Regions from separate parts of the Pseudarthrobacter sp. C1 genome, predicted to be linked through region 2. Evidence: riboswitches for the same ligand, from Rfam matches in the RefSeq annotation. Region 2 holds a riboswitch; each other region holds the start of a gene.
The links. Region 2 has a riboswitch for S-adenosylmethionine ahead of metX (homoserine O-acetyltransferase MetX). Riboswitches for the same ligand answer to the same signal wherever they lie in the genome.
Positions count from the first base shown of each region.

Region 1: linked by a shared signal. The riboswitch ahead of U7114_RS12670 (DUF1737 domain-containing protein) and the one ahead of metX (homoserine O-acetyltransferase MetX) in region 2 are both predicted to bind S-adenosylmethionine.
Region 3: linked by a shared signal. The riboswitch ahead of U7114_RS03585 (aminotransferase class V-fold PLP-dependent enzyme) and the one ahead of metX (homoserine O-acetyltransferase MetX) in region 2 are both predicted to bind S-adenosylmethionine.

Region 1 covers NZ_JAYESK010000006.1:232,232-238,632, reverse strand. The annotation lists gene U7114_RS12680 (O-succinylhomoserine sulfhydrylase) at 1-1,107, opposite strand, end outside; gene U7114_RS12675 (rhodanese-like domain-containing protein) at 1,108-1,518, opposite strand; gene U7114_RS12670 (DUF1737 domain-containing protein) at 1,515-1,793, opposite strand; SAM riboswitch class IV at 1,806-1,920, opposite strand; gene U7114_RS12665 (hypothetical protein) at 2,201-2,455, opposite strand; gene U7114_RS12660 (TetR/AcrR family transcriptional regulator C-terminal domain-containing protein) at 2,721-3,431, shown strand; gene U7114_RS12655 (pyridoxamine 5'-phosphate oxidase family protein) at 3,459-3,923, opposite strand; gene U7114_RS12650 (aminodeoxychorismate lyase) at 3,990-4,919, opposite strand; gene cls (cardiolipin synthase) at 5,051-6,401, shown strand, end outside.
Region 2 covers NZ_JAYESK010000007.1:165,236-171,636, reverse strand. The annotation lists gene U7114_RS13680 (bifunctional o-acetylhomoserine/o-acetylserine sulfhydrylase) at 38-1,363, shown strand; SAM riboswitch class IV at 1,462-1,577, shown strand; gene metX (homoserine O-acetyltransferase MetX) at 1,590-2,705, shown strand; gene U7114_RS13670 (MFS transporter) at 2,886-4,268, shown strand; gene U7114_RS13665 (zinc-dependent alcohol dehydrogenase family protein) at 4,367-5,485, shown strand; gene U7114_RS13660 (LysR family transcriptional regulator) at 5,524-6,401, opposite strand, start outside.
Region 3 covers NZ_JAYESK010000002.1:195,168-201,568, reverse strand. The annotation lists gene U7114_RS03620 (S1C family serine protease) at 1-381, shown strand, start outside; gene U7114_RS03615 (hypothetical protein) at 384-518, opposite strand; gene U7114_RS03610 (hypothetical protein) at 611-979, opposite strand; gene U7114_RS03605 (CrcB family protein) at 1,047-1,448, opposite strand; gene U7114_RS03600 (CrcB family protein) at 1,445-1,870, opposite strand; gene U7114_RS03595 (metal-dependent transcriptional regulator) at 1,867-2,595, opposite strand; gene U7114_RS03590 (class I SAM-dependent methyltransferase) at 2,660-3,418, opposite strand; gene U7114_RS03585 (aminotransferase class V-fold PLP-dependent enzyme) at 3,513-4,955, opposite strand; SAM riboswitch class IV at 4,991-5,104, opposite strand; gene hisN (histidinol-phosphatase) at 5,264-6,076, opposite strand; gene U7114_RS03575 (ribosome small subunit-dependent GTPase A) at 6,125-6,401, opposite strand, start outside.

The DNA of each region.
Region 1 (6,401 bases), on a different contig from region 2:
CCGGCCCTCGGGTCCCATCGCGCGGTGCGTGGTGGTGGCCGGGTGGGTGATGAGCGACTTGGCATCGCCAAGGTTGTTGGAGATGTCGATGATCCGCAGGCCGTCCAGCAGCGCAAACGCCGCGTCCTTGCCCGAGCGGCCGCCGGAGGGGGCGAGTTCCAAGGTGAGGACAGTGCCGCCGGCGCTCATCTGCTTTACGGCCAGCTCGTACTGCGGGTGCGATTTCAGGAGCGGGTACTTCACCCAGCTGACGGCAGGCTGTTCCTCCAGCCATTCCGCGAGGCGCAGGGCTGACGCCGAGGAGTGGTTGACGCGCAGCGCCATGGTCTCGAGGCCCTTGGTCAGGACCCAGGCGTTGAACGCGGACAGTGCTGGTCCGGTGTGGCGCATCAGCTGCTTCACCGGCCCGTCAATGAACTCCTTGGTACCCAGGATGGCGCCACCAAGCACCCGGCCCTGGCCGTCGATGTGCTTGGTGCCCGAGTAGACAATCACGTCGGCGCCGAACTTCCCGCACCGCTGCAGCAGGGGGGTGGCAAAAACGTTGTCGACGACGACGGTGGCCCCGGCCGCATGCGCCAGGTCGCTGACCGCAGCAATGTCCACGATCTCCTGCATGGGATTGGACGGCGATTCGAAGAAGACGGCGGTGGTGGGCTCGGAGAGCGCTTCACGCCACTGCTCCAGGTCAGGGCCGTCCACGAAGACGGTCTCCACGCCCCAGCGCGGCAGGATTTCGTTCAGGATCACAAAGCACGAGCCGAAGAGTGAGCGGGCGGCAACCACCCGGTCCCCGGCCGCCAGCAGCGCACCCAGGGCGGTGAAAACCGCGGACATGCCGGACGCCGTCGCGAAGCACGCCTCGGTCCCCTCAAGCAGGCGGAGCCGTTCCTGGAACGTGGCCACGGACGGGTTGCCGTAGCGCGAGTAGACAAAGCGTTCGTCCTCGCCCGTAAAGGCCCGCTCAGCAGCAGCGGCGGATTCGTACACGAAACCGGAGTTCAGGAAGACAGCCTCGCTGGTCTCCTGGAAGTTGGTGCGGTCCAGCCCGCCGCGGACGGCCTGGGTGTCGGGGCTCCAGCCGGCGGCGTCTTCGTTGAAGGTCACTTAGTTCTTTCCCAGGTTGGTCGGCAGGCCGCGGTTCTTCCAGCCGTTGACGGTACGTTCTCCATAACGGTCCGGTTCACCCTCAAAGCCCTCCAGGACGTTGTAGGAGGTGAAGCCGGCCTGCGTGGCGGCGATAGCGGCCGCGATGGAACGCTGGCCGGAACGGCACAGGAACACCAGTTCGGTTGACTTGTCCTCGGGCGCCTGTTGGCTAAGGTCGGTGATGAAGTCGGGGTTGGGGATTCCGCCCGGGAAGGTCCACTGGATGAACAGCGGATCGTTCTCGGTGGCCTTGGTGTCGGGAATGCCGATGTGGGCCCATTCGCCCTCCGTGCGCACATCCACCAGGATGGCGCCCTGCTCAAGTTTTTCCCAGGCCTCCTGCGGGGTCAGGTCTCCGGCGTAGCTCATGCGTGGCCCTCGCCGCCGAAGTCAAGGTCATCGCCGGAGGACTCGAGGTCGTCAACGGCATCTGCCACGGCAGCGTCCGCGGAAGCGATGGCTGCCGGCAGGACTACCGCCTGCGCCACGATCACACTGCTGCCGTTGAAGGTTGCCGCCGGGCTGCCATGGAGGACATAGCCTTCCGCCAGCGCGGCGGAGATCCGCTCGCAAAAGGCGCGGTCATCCGGCCCGCTGATGAGGCGGTACGACAGTTTCTCTTCAGGGGCAGGTGCGTCAGACACGACGATCTCCTTCTCTCACGCTTGCAGCTCGAATGGGTCGATATGCCGAGTGTTCACCTGAGGCACCCCGCCGCGAAAGGAGGGTTGCCGACCGGCCAGTCAGGGCTTGGCGCCGGTACTCATTACTCCCCAAAAACGTAACACTTGCCGCCCGCGGCCGCACCGCCGTCGTCGTCATGTTGCGTAACTGAAGTAGGCCGGGCGCCGCAGTGGAGCCCAGTGCCGTCCGGCACCTTCACCTAAAGTACGACGGCGGCTCCTCCTTGGGTGTCCGGGGGTGGGCCCGGGGGAGCGGCAGGATCAGGCTGATGCAGCAGCAGGGAGCGCGCCTAAGCGCGCTTAAGAAGGAACGGCGTGGACCCTGTGCCCCAGGCACGTGGTCCACGCCGTACTCGTTGTGCCGTTGCTTAGACGAGGCCCGGGTAGCTTGCCAGGATGTAGTCGGCAGCGGCGGGGCCTTTCATGCGCAGCCCCTTGCGGCCGTGCCTGATGCGGCAATTCATGGCTATCCAGAAATTGGACTCCAGGCCGGGCTTCTGCTGGTTGATGAAGCACCAGCTGGTGTACAGGCCGTAAAGGCGGTCACGGTCGAGGGTGGCGTCCGAGGCCTGGTCAATGTAGGTGGCTTCTTTTAGAAAGAGATCGAACTGCGAATGCGCCATGACGGCTTCCCTTCGCTAAGTGCGGTGGTGCCGCCGTTCGGCTACAGCAGCGAACCTCAATGCCGTGCACGGGGCATGGAGTGTTGATGAAGCCCGCGGAAATCAAGAACTAGTTGAAACCGGGGGCTACTAGTTGAAACCAGGGGCTACAGGGCGGTGTCACTGCCGCATCTACAATGTAGACTTTACTCGTAGACAACGGATTCGGCAAGCGAATGGATTACCTATTCGGGTAAAGGGCTTGCCGCCTTCAAGGACGGAAATCATGGCTTCCCCGAAAGTCCAGTCCCCCACCGGGCCGGCCCAAAAGCAAAAGCTGAGCAGGGAGCTGGTGCTGACCAAGGCGCTCGAAGTTGTTGACGCGGAAGGCTTGGAGGCGCTGACCATGCGCCGCCTTGGCCAGGAACTGGGCCGGGACCCGATGAGCCTCTACCGCTATGCGGAGAACCGCGCCGCGCTGCTGGACGGCGTCACCGAACTGGTGCTTAACGAACTCACCATCCACCCCGACGATCCCGATTGGAAAGCCCAGCTGCGCCGCATCGCACACGACCTTCGGAGCCTTGCGCTCCAGCACCCCAATGTGGTGCCGCTGCTTGTGACCAGGCCGCTCTCCACCCCGCTGGGGCTGCGGCCGCTGGGCACGCTGCGTCCCCTCGAGCAGATCCTGTCCCTGCTGATTGGGGCAGGGTTCAGCCCGTCGGACGCCCTCCACGTCTACCGCGCCTACTACGGCTTCCTCTACGGCCACATCCTGAACGAGCTGCAGGAATTCGTTGTGGACCCGGAGGAAAACGAAGTGCTGCTGCGGCTGGGACTGCACCGGTTGCCTGCCAAGGAGTTCCCGCGGCTGCGTGCACTGGCCCCCGCCCTGGCGGACTACGAAGGATCCGCGGAACTTGACCAGGGGCTAAGCATCCTGCTCTCCGGCCTTGAAGCCCAACTGTCCCTTCAGGACGCAGAGCCAACCGGCTAGCCTGGCCGGACAGGCATTCCGGCGGGGTTATTCGAAAGAGGCCCGCCGCTTGTCCTGCTGCCGCGTGGCCCAGACGTCCGGCCGGTTCACCTTGAAACGGCGGCCGGTCAAAGCACGGGCTGTCAGCCGGATGTAGTTTGCCTTTTCTCCCGGCTGCCATGGCTCCAGCCCCAGGCTGTCCACGGCGTCCTTGTCCGCCTGGTCCTCGATGATCGCCGTATCGCCGCGCAGCACCACGCTCCAGGCCTCTTCGGTATGGGGATCGTAGCCGTCGATCTCCAGGGCGGCAGGCCTCTCTGTCAGGGCACTCCACAGCTTGGTGACGCCGGCGGTACGGAACGCGATGCTGCGGCGGTGCACCACGTAGTTGATTGGAAAGATCTCGGGGTGGCCGTCAACCACCAGTGCAAGGCGGCCGACAGTGTCATTGGCCAGGAGTTCCCAGCATTCGTCAAAGGTCAGGTTGTCATTCGGCTGCGTCTGCGAGTCCATGAACCAAACCTTACGGCCACTGCCCCCGCCGAACCTAGAGTGCAAAGGCCGGAATCACAGGACCGTTTACTGGATGCCCGCGAACAACTCGTTCAGTTCGGCGGTCAGCTCCTTCTGGACGGAGGGCGTGCCGATTTCCTTGCCGTCGATCCGGTTGACCGGCGCCAGCAAACGGACGCTGGAGATCAGCCACACCGCGTCGGCATCCAGCAGGTCCTGCGGCTCAAGCGGGCCGTAGCCCAGTTCCCAGCCCGCAGCCTTCGCCGCGGTGAACAGCGCGCCCTGCGACGTGCCCGGCAGGATGCCGCTGTCCAGCTGGGGCGTGATGAGGCGCTTGACGGAAGTGCCGTCGTCGGACGTTCCTGCGTGGGCCAGCAGCACGGTGGAGGTGGGCCCCTCCAGTACCCGGCCGTCGGAGGAGATGAAGATGACGTCGTCCGCGCCCTGTTTATGGGCATGGCGCAAAGCGGCCATGTTGACGGCGTAGGACAGCGTCTTCGCACCGAGCAGCAGCCAAGGGGCGCGCTCGGCGGCGTCGCTGTCGTAGCCCCGGTCAAGGAGGATGACGTCGATTCCCGTCTCCCGCTGGCGGCGCGCCAACGCCCCCGTGGGGGACACCTGGACCCAGGCGGTGGGCGCGGCGGCGCCCTCCACACCGCGGGTCACCACCAGTTTGACCACGAGTTCGTCCTCGGCGGCGGAGGCAGGCGGATACTCGGACCGGTACTCGCTCAGTGCAGTCCCGATGGCCCTGCGCCACTCGTCCTCCGGCGGGATAACCAGGTCAAGGGCGTCCGCGGAGCGGGCCAGGCGGTTCAGGTGGGCCTGGACCTTCCGCACGTTGCCGCCTACAGCCAGCATGGTTTCGAAGATCCCGTCCCCGCGGGTGGCGCCCTGGTCCGTGACCAGGAGCTGGGGCTTGGAGGCATCGGCGAGCCGGCCGTCCGGGAACGCGGGGTCGAGGAAAACGAGAACCACGGAAGCTGGAGAGGTCATGGCTCCAGCTTAGTGCGGCGCGGCACGGATAAGCTGGGCAGAGTGCCCTGGCTGGAAACGGTCCGCCGGGAGCCCATCCTCCGGGGGTTTATTTCGTGTTGTGGCCATTCTCGCTTGCCGGCACCGCGCCAATGTGGGTGGTGGTGCTGCTGGGCGTCGCCGACCTCCTGATCAGGGTGCTGGCTGTGGGCATCATTCCGGGCAACAGGCGTCCCACCACGGCGATGGCGTGGCTGCTGGGCATTTTCTTTGTGCCGTTCGTGGGCATCCTGCTGTTCCTGCTCTTCGGCAACTTCAAGCTGTCCAGCCGCCGGCGGGCGCAGCAGCAGCGGGTCAACGAACGCGTGCGGGCCGGGATCTCCTCGCTTTCCGACGTCGAAAGCGACTACCCCGGACCGGAATGGGTGAAGTCCGCCGCGGAACTGAACCGCCGGCTCGGGTCCCTGCCCATGGTGGACGGCAACTCCGTTGAGCTGATTCCCGGCTATCCGGACTCGATCCTGCAGATGACGGAGGCCGTGCGCAAGGCGAAAAAGTTTATCAACGCCGAGTTCTACATCATGAGCACGGACCACATCACCGACGACCTCCTCACCGCGCTGGAGGAGGCAGCCGAGCGCGGCGTCGAAGTCCGCGTGCTGTTCGACCACATCGGGACCCTGCGGGTCCAGGGCTACCGGAAGCTCCTGAAGCGGCTCCGCGCGGGCAAGATCCAGTGGAAGCGCATGCTTCCGCTCCTGCCCATCCACGGCCAGTGGCGCAGGCCTGACCTGCGGAACCACCGCAAAATCATGGTGATCGACGGCGAGGTTGCCTTCACCGGCTCGCAGAACCTGATCGAGCCCTCCTACAACAACCCCCGGCACCGCAAGGCGGGCCGCGAATGGGTGGAGCTCATGGCGCGCCTGCACGGGCCCATTGTGACCACATTGAATGTCGTCTTTGCCACCGACTGGCTCAGCGAAACCGACGAATCCCTGGAGCACCAACTGCAGCTCCCGTCCAACCCGCACCCCGGGAACGTGACGGCGCAGGTGGTGCCGAGCGGCCCGGGGTTCATCACCGAGAACAACCTGCGGCTTTTCAACACGCTCATCTACTCCGCCCAGCACCGGATCTCGATCTGCAGCCCGTACTTCGTTCCGGATGATTCCCTGCTCTACGCCATCACCACCGCTGCCCAGCGCGGTGTGGACGTGGAGCTGTTCGTCTCCGAGAAGGGCGACCAGTTCCTAGTCCACCACGCCCAGCGGTCCTATTACGAGGCCCTGCTGGAAGCCGGCGTCCGGATCTACTTGTACAAGGCCCCGTTCGTGCTCCACGCCAAGCACTTCACCATCGACGACGAGGTGGCGGTGCTGGGCTCCAGCAACATGGACATGCGTTCCTTCTCCCTGAACCTTGAGGTGTCCGTGATGCTGCTGGGCGAGGACATCGTCACCAAGATGCGTGCGGTGGAGGACACCTACCGGGACATCTCCC
Region 2 (6,401 bases):
CCTACAGCATGCCGGGCCCATGTCAGAGGAGCCTTAGTTGTCCAACGGATGGTCTTTTGAAACCCGCCAGATCCACGCAGGACAGGAGCCGGACAGTGCCACCGGCGCCCGTGCACTCCCTATCTACCAGACCACGTCCTTCGTATTCCCAAGCGCGGAAAGCGCCGCCAACCGTTTTGCCCTCGCTGAACTGGCGCCGATCTACACCCGCATCGGCAATCCCACCCAGGATGCCGTGGAACAGCGGATCGCCAGCCTTGAGGGCGGATTGGGAGCACTCCTGCTGAGTTCAGGACAGGCAGCAGGGACTTTCGCTGTCCTCAATATCGCCGAGGCGGGGGACCATATCGTTGCCAGCCCCAGCCTGTACGGCGGGACTTACAACCTGTTCGCACACACCCTGAAGAAGTTCGGCATTTCCGTGACCTTCGTGGCGGACCCGGACAACCTGGACCAGTGGCGCGACGCGGTCCAGCCAAACACCAAGCTCTTCTTCGCCGAAGTGGTGTCCAACCCCCGCCAGGACGTCCTGGACATCGAGGGCGTGTCAGGCATCGCCCATGATGCCGGCGTGCCCCTGATCGTGGACAACACCCTGTCCACCCCGTACCTGATCCGGCCGCTGGAATGGGGAGCGGACATCGTTGTCCATTCCGCAACCAAGTACCTGGGCGGCCACGGATCCGCGATTGCCGGGGTGATCGTGGACTCCGGCAAGTTCGACTTCGGCAAGGACCCTGCGAGGTTCCCGGGCTTCAACACCCCGGACCCCACGTACAACGGGCTGGTGTACGCCCGGGACCTCGGCAAGGACGGTGCCCTGGGCGCCAACCTGTCCTATATCCTCAAGGCCCGCGTCCAGCTGCTCCGGGACCTGGGCTCCGCAGTCTCCCCGTTCAACGCGTTCCTGATCGCCCAGGGCCTGGAAACGCTGAGCCTGCGGGTGGAACGGCATGTTGCCAACGCCACGGAAGTGGCGCGCTGGCTGGAAGGAAGGGACGACGTCGAATCCGTCGCCTACGCGGGGCTGCCCTCCAGTCCGTGGTACGAGCGGGGCCGCAAGTACGGGCCCAAGGGCACGGGCGCGATTGTCTCCTTCAACCTGGCTGGCGGGGCCGAGGCCGGCAAGCGCTTCGTTGACGCGCTGGAGCTGCACTCCCACGTGGCAAACATCGGCGACGTCCGCTCCCTTGTCATCCACCCGGCGTCGACCACCCACAGCCAGCTTTCCCCGGAGCAGCAGGCCGTCGCCGGCGTGACCCCCGGCCTGGTCCGGTTGTCGGTGGGAATCGAACACATCGATGACATCCTGGCGGACCTCGAAGCGGGCTTTCGGGCAGCAAAGGACGCGACCGGGGCCTAGCCGGACGCACAAAGAACCCGAGACGGCGGCACGCCGGGGAAGTCACAACCAGTCACACTCTTGGCAGCAGGCGGGGCCTGTTTCGTACACTCGTACCAGGTCATGAGTGCCAGTGACAGCCCCGGCTTGCTGGCCGGCAACCCTCCTTCCGCGGTGGGGTGCCCCGGGTGAAGACCTGGCCTGCCGGTCATTCGACGGCGGGCAAGCGCGTAGAAGAGGTCTTGCCATGACGGTTACCGTCACCCGAACCACCGTCCCCGAGCACGGAATTGTCCGCTATGCCTCCATTGGGGGGCTGGAACTTGAAGCCGGGGGATACCTCCCGGACGTCACGCTGGCCTACGAAACCTGGGGCACGCTCAACGCCGATGCCAGCAATGCCATCCTGATCGAGCACGCCCTGACCGGCAGCACCCACGTGACCCGCGGCGACACGGACGAAGAAGGCTGGTGGGAACAGCTGGCCGGTCCCGGCGCTCCCGTGGACACGGACAAGTTCTTCGTGGTGTCCGTCAATATCGTGGGCGGCTGCTACGGCTCCACGGGGCCGTCGTCGGCCGCCCCGGATGGAACCCCCTGGGGCTCCCGCTTCCCCCTGGTTACCCTGCGGGACAGTACGGTGGCGGAGGCCCGGCTGGCTGACCAGCTGGGCATCAACAGCTGGTTCGCGGTCCTGGGCGGATCCATGGGCGGCGCCCGCGCCCTTGAGTGGGCCGTGACCTACCCCGAGAGGGTGCAGCGCTGCGCCGTCATCTCGGTGGGCGCCGCGAGCACGGCAGAACAGATCGCCTTCGCGCAGGCCCAGACCCTGGCCATCCGGCAGGACCCCCACTTCAACGGCGGCGACTACTACGGCGGGCCCTGCCCCGAAGCCGGGCTGGCACTTGCCCGGCGCATCGCCCACATCACCTACCGGTCCGCCGCTGAACTGGAGGGCCGCTTCGGCCGGGAACCCCAGGCGCCGGAGTCGCCCCTGAAGGGTGAGGCGCTGGCCGCCCGCGGCCGTTACCAGGTGGAAAGCTACCTGGATCACCAGGGCAGCAAGCTCGTGAAGCGCTTCGACGCAAACAGCTATATCGCCCTCACCGAGGCGCTGATGAGCCATGACATCTGCCGGGACCGGGGGACCCTGACCGAGACCCTGGCGAGATCCACCGCCAGGTTCTTCGTGGCCGCCGTGGATTCGGACCGGCTGTATTTCCCGTCCCAGTCCCGCGAACTTGCCGCGGCCCTGCCGGGAGAAGTGGACGTGCATGTCATTGAGGCGCCGATCGGCCATGACGGCTTCCTGACGGAAATAGGCCAGCTGGGCCATCAGCTTCGGGTGCACCTCTCGGCCTAAGGCCGCCCTCGCAGGCACACTTTTGTGCATTTATGCAGATAGCCTCTGCATGATTCGCCGTTGAGCTTGGCGTTCAGGCGGACCATACTCGTTGGGACCCGGCGGTTCGTGGCCAAAATCACACGTCTCCGCCACAGACTGTCCCAGTGGTGTCGAAGAAGACGCCGAAGGAGTTCATCAATGAGTACGGAAAAGTCCGCCGCGCGGCGGCCCGAGGAAACCGACGTCAAGGCCACAGGCCTGAAGAAAGTCGTCACGGCCTCCATGGCCGGCACCGTGGTTGAGTGGTACGAGTTCTTTCTCTACGCCTCCGCCGCCACGCTGGTGTTCGGCAAGATGTTCTTCCCGAACTCCGGAACCGAGCTGGACGGCATCATCGCAGCCTTCGTCACCTACGCCGTCGGCTTCGTTGCCCGACCCATCGGCGGCATCGTCTTCGGCCACTTCGGCGACAAATTCGGCCGCAAGCAGTTGCTGCAGCTGAGCATCATCCTGGTGGGTGTTGCCACCTTCCTCATGGGCTGCCTGCCGACCTTTGCGCAGATCGGCTACTGGGCACCGGCGCTGCTGGTGTTCCTGCGCTTCGTCCAGGGCTTCGCGGTGGGCGGCGAATGGGGCGGCGCCGTGCTCCTCGTCGCCGAGCACAGCCCGAACAAGTCCCGCGGTTTCTGGTCAAGCTGGCCGCAGTCCGCTGTCCCCATGGGCAACCTGCTCGCCACCGCCGTGCTGTTCACCCTGTCCTCCACCCTCTCCCAGGAAGCCTTCCTCGGCTGGGGCTGGCGCGTAGCCTTCTGGCTCTCCGCAGTGATCGTGATCATCGGCTACTACATCCGCACCAAGGTCCAGGACGCTCCGATCTTCCTCGAGGCCCGCAAGGAAGTCACGGTCGAGAACAAGGGCTACGGTGTTGCCGAAGTCTTCCGTCGGTACCCGCGCGGCGTCTTCACCGCCATGGGCCTGCGCTTCGCGGAGAACATCCTCTACTACCTTGTGGTCACGTTCTCCATCACCTACCTGAAGGTGGTTGTGCAGACGGACACCTCCCGTATCCTGCTCCTCCTCCTGGTGGCGCACTTCATCCACTTCTGCTCAGTCCCGCTGGTGGGCAAGATGTCCGATGCCCTGGGACGCCGCCCGGTGTACATGGCCGGTGCAATCCTCGCCGGAACCTGGGGCTTCTTCGCGTTCCCCATGATGGACACCGGCAATGACATGGTTATCCTGGCGGCCATCACCATCGGCCTGCTGTTCCACGCCCTCATGTACGCCGGGCAGCCGTCCATCATGGCGGAGATGTTCCCCACCCGGATGCGGTATTCGGGCGTTTCCCTGGGCTACCAGGTGACCTCCATCGTGGCCGGCTCGCTCGCGCCGATCATCGCCAGCTCGCTGCTGGGCAGCTTCGGTTCGTCCGTTCCGGTGGCTTTCTACCTCCTGGGCGCCTGTGTGGTGACCGCTATTTCGGTGTACTTCCTCAAGGAAACCCGCGGCATCTCGCTTCATGATGTCGACGCCGCCGACGCCCAGGGCACCGCCGATCTTCTGGCCGCCGCCAAGAAGTAGGCACGGCCAAACGACAAACAGAGCAACCCGACTGCCCGGACCTGCGGCCACGCAGGCCCGGGCAGCTGCCTGTCCACCAACATAAAGTCAGGAACACCATGCGAGCAGCAGTCCTCTATTCCACAGTTCCTCCTGGCACCAGCTATGCCGAAGCGCAGCCCCTGGTGGTGCAGGACCTCGACCGGCCCGAACCCCGGGCCGGTGAATTGGGCGTCACCATCACCTACTCAAGCCTGTGCCACTCGGACCTGTCCGTGGTGGACGGATCCCGCGTCAGGCCGCTTCCCATGGCGTTGGGGCATGAGGCGGTGGGACGGGTTGCCACGGTTGGTGAGGGCGTCACGGACGTTTCCCCCGGCGACCATGTGGTCCTCGTCTTCGTCCCCAGCTGCGGTGCCTGCCGTGCCTGCCGGGCGGGGCGGCCCGCGCTCTGCCACCGGGCCGCCGAGGTCAACGGCTCCGGTGACCTTTTGCACGGCGAGGCGCTGCTGCGCACGCCCGCGGGGGAGCGGATCAACCACCACCTGGGGGTTTCGGCTTTCGCCGATTACGCCGTGGTGGCGCGGGAGTCAGTGGTGGTCATCGCCGACGACGTCCCGGACACCGTGGCGGCGATGTTCGGTTGCGCCGTGCTCACCGGGATGGGAGCTGTCCTGAACACCGCGGCCGTCCAGCCGGGCCAGGCCGTGGCTGTTTTTGGCCTCGGAGCCGTGGGACTTTCGGCCGTCATGGCCGCGTCGCTCGCCGGAGCGTCCGCCGTGATCGCCATCGATCCCAACGTGGGCAAGCACGGGCTCGCCCTGAAATGCGGCGCAACCGCCGTGGGGACCCCCGACGACGCCCCCCGGCTGATTGCCGAAGCCACCGGTGACGGCGTGGACACCGCCGTCGAAGCCGTGGGATCAGCGCGGGTCATCGCATCGTGCCTGGAGCACGTGACGCGCGGCGGCGCCGTGGTCTCCGTAGGGCTGCCGCACCCCACCGCAGAATTGACGGTACCCGCGCTCCAGTTCGCGGGGGCGGGCAAGCGGCTGCTCGGTTCCTACATGGGCGACGCCGTGCCCGGCCGGGACATTCCCCTGTACCTCGAGTATTGGCGCGAGGGCAGGCTCCCCGTTGAGCTGCTGCACACCGACACAAGGCCACTGGCGGAGATCAACGAAGGCCTCGATGCGCTCGCCGCCGGGCAGGTGGTCAGGCGGCTTTTCCAGGCGTGAAGCCGGCCTGGCTGCCTTCAGGCCAGGCTGCCAACAGCCTAGGCTGCCAGCAGGTCCTGGCGTTCCGCCACCTCATGCTGAAGTGCACCGATCACGGCCTGCACCCGGGCGGACCGCAGCGATTCCGGCCGGGCCACCGCCCAGATGGGGACCTGGCGCTGGAACGCTTCGGGGAGCACCGGAACGAACTCCGGGTTGTGCGCCACCATGAAGTTCGGAAGCAGCCCGATGCCTGCGCCGCGGCGCACCGCCTCAACCTGGGCAAAGATACTCGTTGCCTGGAAGCTGGACTTCGGCATCGGCAGCTGCGAGGACCGGTGGCCCAGTTCGGCAACCTGGAGGGCCGACTCGACGTAGGAGACGAAGCCGTGCTGCCCCACGCCGTCGGGCGTCTCCGGCAGGCCGCGCGCGGCCGCGTAGGCGGGGCTGGCGTAGAGCCTGAGGAAGTAGTTGGTCAGGAAGATGGCCTGGGCGTTGCTTACGTCGGTGCGGCCCACCACCACCTCCAGGTCCACACCGGAGCGGTTCTGGCTGACCTTGCGCGTGGCGCTCAGCATCTCCACATCCAGCATCGGGTGCCGCTGCTGGAGCCGGACCAGCGCTGGCGTGACGAATTCGGCGCCGAAACCGTCGGAGGTGCTGATGCGCACCATGCCGGACAGGGCATCCCGGTCCTGGCCCGTGACGGCGGCCAGCGACCCCAGTGTTTCCTCAATGGCTTCCGCCGCGGCGACGGCCGAAGCCCCGAGTTCCGTCAGCTCCCAGCCGTGCGGGCTGCGCTCCAGGGTCCGGCCGCCCAACTGCTTGTCCAGGGCGAGGATCCGGCGCGAGATGGTGGTGTGCGTGGTGCCCAGCGTTTCAGCGACGGCGTTGAAACGCCCCAGCCGGGCTACGGTCAAGAGAATCAGCAGGTCGT
Region 3 (6,401 bases), on a different contig from region 2:
CTTGGCCTCGCCGTGCCCATCAACACCACGACACGGCGGATCATCGCAGCCCTGCTGAAAGATGGCCGGGTCAGGCGGGCCTACCTCGGAGTGGTCAGCACCCCCATTCGGCTAAACGCCAGTGCGGTGATCAGGACGGGCCAGCGGGAGGGGCTCAGGGTGGTGGAGGTGCTGGCCGGATCGCCTGCAGAACGCGCGGGACTACAGGCCGGCGACATAATCCTTACAGCCGGAAGCCGTGCCGTCAGCAACGCTGAAAGCCTGCAGAAACTGCTGTTCGCCGATGCAATCGGCAAGCCGCTGCAGATCAGGGTGCTGAGGCACGGCAGGGATGAGGACCTCGTTGCCGTACCCGACGAGATGCAGGCAAACGGCCAGTAAGGCTACCGGCGCTTCTTCAAGTGCGCCACCGGGTCCTGGGCGCCCTCAGGGTTCTTCGCCTTCTTCTCGGCGCGTTTTTCCTTGATGGTCTTGACCGGCTTCTTTGCCAGGTTCTGGTGGGGTGTTTTGTCCGGCATGGCGTGCTCCTTACAGCAGGGGACGGGCTGCGTCCCACTTCGTAAGTTACGCCTATTCAGCCCCGAATGTAATGGCCTGGATCGACACGAAATCAGTCCGGAACAGGTACGTCGGCGATGCCCACAAAACGTGTCCCGACGCCGTCGAACTCGCTGCGGACGTACCCCTCACGCGTGCGGGGAACCTCTCCGGAATCGTGGTGCCCGCACACCACGTAGGTGAAGTCCGGCCACCATTTCTTGGGGCGCGCGGCTTCCTCGTAACCGCAGACTGCGCATTCCAGATGGACCCACACAGGGCGTTTGCCGGTGCGGTTTGCGCGGGACTGGACCAGCCAAGGCGGCGGGTTGTCCAGGATTTCACCCAGCTCGGCCTCGGTCATCCACTTCGGAAGGCCATGGCGCTGTGCCATCTCCATGGGTACATCAAGGGCAATGGCCGCGTCGCGTCTGCTAATCATCACCATCCACGATACGGGAGCCCGCCAAATCAGCGCGCCGTCACCACAGCTGACAAGGCAGCCAACGCTAGGAAACCAGGGCGATCCCGGCAGCTGCCGCGCCAAAACCCAGGACCAGGTTGGCCGCAAGATTCACTGCGGCAGCGCCGAATCGTTCCTCGCTGAGCAGCCGCACCGTTGCGGTGGTCCACGAACTGAAGGTGGTCAGCCCTCCGGCCAGGCCCGTGGCCAGGCCGGCCTGCCACTCGGCGCCAAGCCCCAGCCCCGCAGTGGAGCCGTGCGCTGCTCCGATGACGAAGCTGCCGGCCACGTTCACCAGCAACGTGGCCCAGGGCCAGTGCAGCCTCTCTGCGCTGCCTGTGGCGCGTGTACTGCGGATGGAGCTGTGATGCGCAAACCAGCTGTCCACGCCGAAGCGGAGAAGGGCGCCTGCCACGCCGAATATTCCTACCATGACCGCCGCGATCACCGGCGGACCCCGGGGCGCCGGCCAACCAATTTCCCGGCCCGCCACCCCACGCCGGCGGCCGCAAGTCCAAGGAGCAGCGACAGTGCGAGGTAGGCGGACCACACACCATGCTGCCCGGCCCGGGCCAGTTGGTCCACGGAAAAGACCACGGCCGAGAATGTTGTGAAGGAGCCCAGCAGGCCAGGCCCCAGCCCGGCCCGCAGCCAGAAGGCAGTCTGCGGCCGGGCCATCCACATGGTGGTCAGGGCGGCCAGGACAAAGCTGCCGGCCACGTTGATGCCCAGGGTGGTCCAGGGAAAGGCGCCGGGCAGTTCAGGAAACGCAACAGCCAGGCCGTAGCGCAGCTCGGTACCGATCAGGGCGCCGGCCGCCACCGCAAGCCAGGCGCGCAGCCCTACGCCGGAAGTCTTCAGCCGGCTCACACCCTGGGCAAGTCAGCGTCCCCGAGGAGGCAGCCGGGGTGGGGGTGGTCGCTGTGCACCCACAGCGCCGACGTAACCTCGTCAGCGAGGTCGTAGTTCCGTTCGCGGCCCGAATTGCTGATCCGCACCACCAGGGCGCCGCCGAAGGGCCGGCGGCCCACCACCTCAACTTCGGCGTCGAGGTCTATCTCCTCGGCCGCCAGGTAGCGGAGCAGTTCCGGGTTGTCGTCGCTGATCCGGGTAATCCGGCCGGTATGGCCCTCATCAAGTTCACCCATGAGGTGCGCGCGGGGCATGAACACTTTGCCATCGGCGGTGGGGATCGGATCGCCGTGCGGATCCCGCTGCGGGTTGCCCAGCTTGGCTGCCATCCGTTCTATGAAGGTGTCCGAGACGGCATGCTCCAGCAGTTCGGCTTCGTCGTGCACCTCGTCCCAGCTGTACCCCAGCTGCTGGACGAGGTACGTCTCGATCAGCCGGTGGCGCCGCACCATGGAAAGGGCAAGCCGGAGACCGGCGTCCGTGAGCCTGATGGCGCTGTACGGTTTGTGGTCCACCAGGCCCTGGTCCTTCAGCTTGCGGACCATTTCCGATACGGAGGAATTGGCCACGCCAAGGCGCTGCGCCAGCTGGGAGGACGTGATGGGCTTGTCCTGCCATTCGGTGAATGAGTAGATGACCTTGACGTAGTCCTCGATGGAGGAGGAGGGCGCGCTGGTCTTCACGGGATCAAGCCTACCGGCTCGCCGCCGCCATGCGGGGACCGGCGGGGCTGGCGGTGGCGGGCACTCATGCCCTCACCGCCCGCCAGGCCAGGGTGAGGTAAGGCAACTCCAGGTCTTCGTCCGGCGCATGTCCCAGGTGCTCATGCAGGTACCAGTCGAGGTTCGCCAGTACCTTCGCCCGGGTGGCCTCACCCGCACGGAGGTAGTAGCTGCGCGACTTTGTCAGCTCCATCAGGTCGGTGGTGGTGACGGAGTCCTGCCAGTGCGTCAGGTGGTCCTCCAAGCCCTCGAACTCAGGCCCCACCAGCGGCCGGAAACCGGGTTTGTAGACGTCTCCGGCATGCATGATCCTCGAGAGCCGGTGGACCCAGGGGACGGACGTGTCCAGCTGGTTCCACACCAGGCCAAGCGTTCCCCCCGGGCGGAGGACGCGGGCCAGTTCCGTGCTTGCCCGCAGCGCATCGCACCAGTGCCAGGCCTGCGCCACGGTGACGACGTCGAACGCTGAGTCAGGCAGGCCGGTGGCCTCCGCGGTGCCCAGGACAGCCGCGGCGCCGGGATAATGTTCCGCCAGCTGTCCGAGCATGTCGGCTGAGGGGTCCACCGCCGTGACGGACAGCCCCAGCCCCAGCAGCAGTTCAGTGAACTTGCCCGTGCCGGCACCAACGTCGAGCGCGTCCCGGGCGCCCGGAGGTACCAGCCACTGTGCTGTCTCAGCGGGATACCCGGGCCGCACCTGCTGGTAGTGTTTGCCGCCATCCTGGAAGCTCTGGCCCAGCTCCCGCCGCCGGCCGTGATCCAGCCTGGGGCCACCCCGTGCCACGCGTGGCCTCCTTCGTCGGGTCTCGTTGCTACCTTCCGAATTTACCGCACCCGCGCCGGTGTGGCGGAGCGGCAGCATGCAGGCGGGCCGCAGGTCAGTCGTCGATGCAGGGGGCGGCGCCGGCCGTTCCCGGAGTGTTGGGAGCCCAGTGCGGGTAGGTGCGGTTGTCGTTGGCGGGAACCCAGCGGCCCGCGTCCACCACGTAGTCCCAGCCGAGCCCCTTGCTCCGCAGGTCACGGATTCCTGCCAGGAGCCGCTCGGCATCGTCAAGCCGGGATCCCACGCCGAAACTGGCACGGAGGGAACCCGACGGCAGCCCCAGCCGCTTGAGCAGCGGGTGGGCGCAGAAGCGGCCGTCACGCAGGCCCACGCCATGCTCTGCCGACAGGTACGCCGCCACCAGTCCGGCGTCGTAGCCTTCGACCGAGAAGTTGACCACGCCGATGGTGTCCGTATCCGGGTTGGTGTCCTGAAAGATCTGGTGGACGGTCACGCCGTCGATTCCCTGCAGGCCCTCCACCAGGTAGGAGCGGATGGCTGATTCGTGCGCGTGCCAGCGGTCCTGGTCCAGCCCCGCGATGACCTGCGTTGCGCGGGCCAGGGTGGCCGCTCCCAGCACGTTCGGTGATCCGCCCTCATGGCGGGCCGGGCCCGTTGCCCAGCTGACGCCGTCGAGCCTTGCCTCCTTGACGGCGCCGCCGCCGGCAAGGTGCGGTGTTCCGGCGTCGAGCCAGTCCGGCCGGCCCACCAGCACACCGGCGCCAAAAGGCGCGTAAAGCTTGTGCCCCGAGAAGGCGATGTAGTCGACGTCGTCAGCGGTGATGTCGATGCGGCGGTGCGGCGCCAGCTGGGCCGCGTCCACCACGATCCGTGCGCCGTGCTCGTGGGCGAGTGCGGCGAGGGCGCGGACGGGAAGGATCTCGCCCGTGACGTTGGACGCGCCGGTGACGGCGAGCAGGCTTACCCCGCCGTGCTGCAGTTCGGCACGCACGGCCTCAATGGTCCCTGCGATGGTGTCGTCCGCCACGATGCTGCGGTGGGGCACGCCCTGCCATGGCAGCAGGTTGGCGTGGTGCTCAATGTCGAGGTACAGGACGTCGCCGTCGGCCCGGCCGTTCGTGACGGGCAGGCAGCCGGCCAGCAGGTTGAGGGAGTCGGTGGTGTTCCGGGTGAAGATCACGGAATCGTCCGGGCGGCCGCCCACGAACTCCCGGACGATGGCCCTGGCATTCTCGTAGACCGAGGTGCTGATCTGGGAGGCGTAGCCGGCTCCGCGGTGCACGCTCGCGTAGAACGGCAGGATTTCATTGAGGTAGGCGGACACCACGGAGAGCGCCGGCGCGGACGCGCCGTAGTCCAGGTTCGCGTACCGGACGTGCCCGCCATGGATCAGGGGAGCCTGGATTTCGGCGCCCGTGACTGCCGCCAGGGGACGGCCGGCTGCGGCGTGGCGCTGGTCGAAGAGGGCGTCCTGTCCGGGCTGTGCTGCGGCGTCAGGCTGGATTGCGGCGTTGGGGGAGACGGTGGCTGTTGTCACAGAGACCTCACTTTGGAACAGGACTCCGCTGGGGGAATCCGCGCTTGCCGCATCCGTTCCGGACCGGCCTGGTCGTCACCCGGGGCACCCCACCGCGAATGGAGGGTTGCCGGCCAGCAAACCGGGGTTTAGCGCTGGCACTCGTGACCTGGTTAAGAGCGTAGGACATAGCCCGCGCAGGCTAAAAGCCGGCCGGAATGTTAAGGCCTTTGTTACGCGCAGTTGAAAAGGTCCGCTTTTGCCGAAGATAACGACGGCGGGCGCCTCCTTTCGGAGGTGCCCGCCGTTGATTGTTCGGAAGAGGAGGGTCAGAGGAGGTCGTCCAGGTCCGGGTTCAACCGGCGCAGCACCTCCGAGTGAAGGATGGAATTCGTGGCCAGTGCGTTGCCGCCGAACGGGCCGTCCTCACCTTCCAGCGATGTGAACCGGCCGCCCGCTTCAACCACGATGGGCACCAGGGCGGCCATGTCGTAGAGGTTGAGCTCGGGCTCGCAGGCGATATCCACCGAGCCTTCCGCCACCATGCAGTACGACCAGAAGTCCCCGAATGCCCTGGTACGCCACACGTCCTCCGTGAGGCCCAGGAATTCGTTGAGGTTACCGCGCTCCTTCCAGCCGCCAAGGCTCGAATAAGACAGGGAAGCGTCGGACAGTTTGGACACGTTGGACACGCGGAGGCGGGTTGCGGCTGCCAGGGAACGTCCCATATAGGCGCCCATGCCCTTGGCCGCCCACCAGCGCTTGCCCAGTGCAGGGGCGCTCACCACGCCCACCACCGGCTCGCCTTCGTCCACGAGGGCGATCAGCGTGGCCCACACCGGAACGCCGCGGACGAAATTCTTGGTGCCGTCGATGGGATCGATGATCCACCGCCGCGCACCATGGCCGGTGCTGCCAAACTCCTCGCCGAGTACGGCATCGCGCGGACGGGAACGGGAGAGCTGGCCGCGGATGGCCTCCTCGGCCGCCTTGTCGGCATCGGTGACGGGCGTCAGGTCCGGCTTGGTCTCGATGTGGAGGTCCAGCGCCTTGAAGCGGCTCATTGTCTGGTCGTCCACTGAGTCGGCCAGGACGTGGGCCAGGCGCAGGTCATCGTTGTAGCTCGAAGCGGGTTGGATCATGGTTCCAAACTACCGTCTGCGCGCCGTTCTGCCGGGAACCGGGCCCCGTCAGTTGACGCTGCCCAGCTCCTTGGCCTCCTGGGCTTCCATTCGGGGGTCCGTCCCCAGGAGCCGCCGCAGGGAGGCCAGCCTTGCTGAACCGGTGGGTCCGGCATGGCCTCCCGCTACCCACGCGTCCAGCCCACAGTCCACGGCGGTGGCTGTGTGCTTGCAGCCGCGCTCGCAGTCATCCGTGCCGGGGGAGAGGTCCGGGAAGGAGCGCAGGATCCGGTCCGGGTCCACGTGGGCCAGGCCGAAGGAGCGGATGCCGGGGGTGTCGATGATC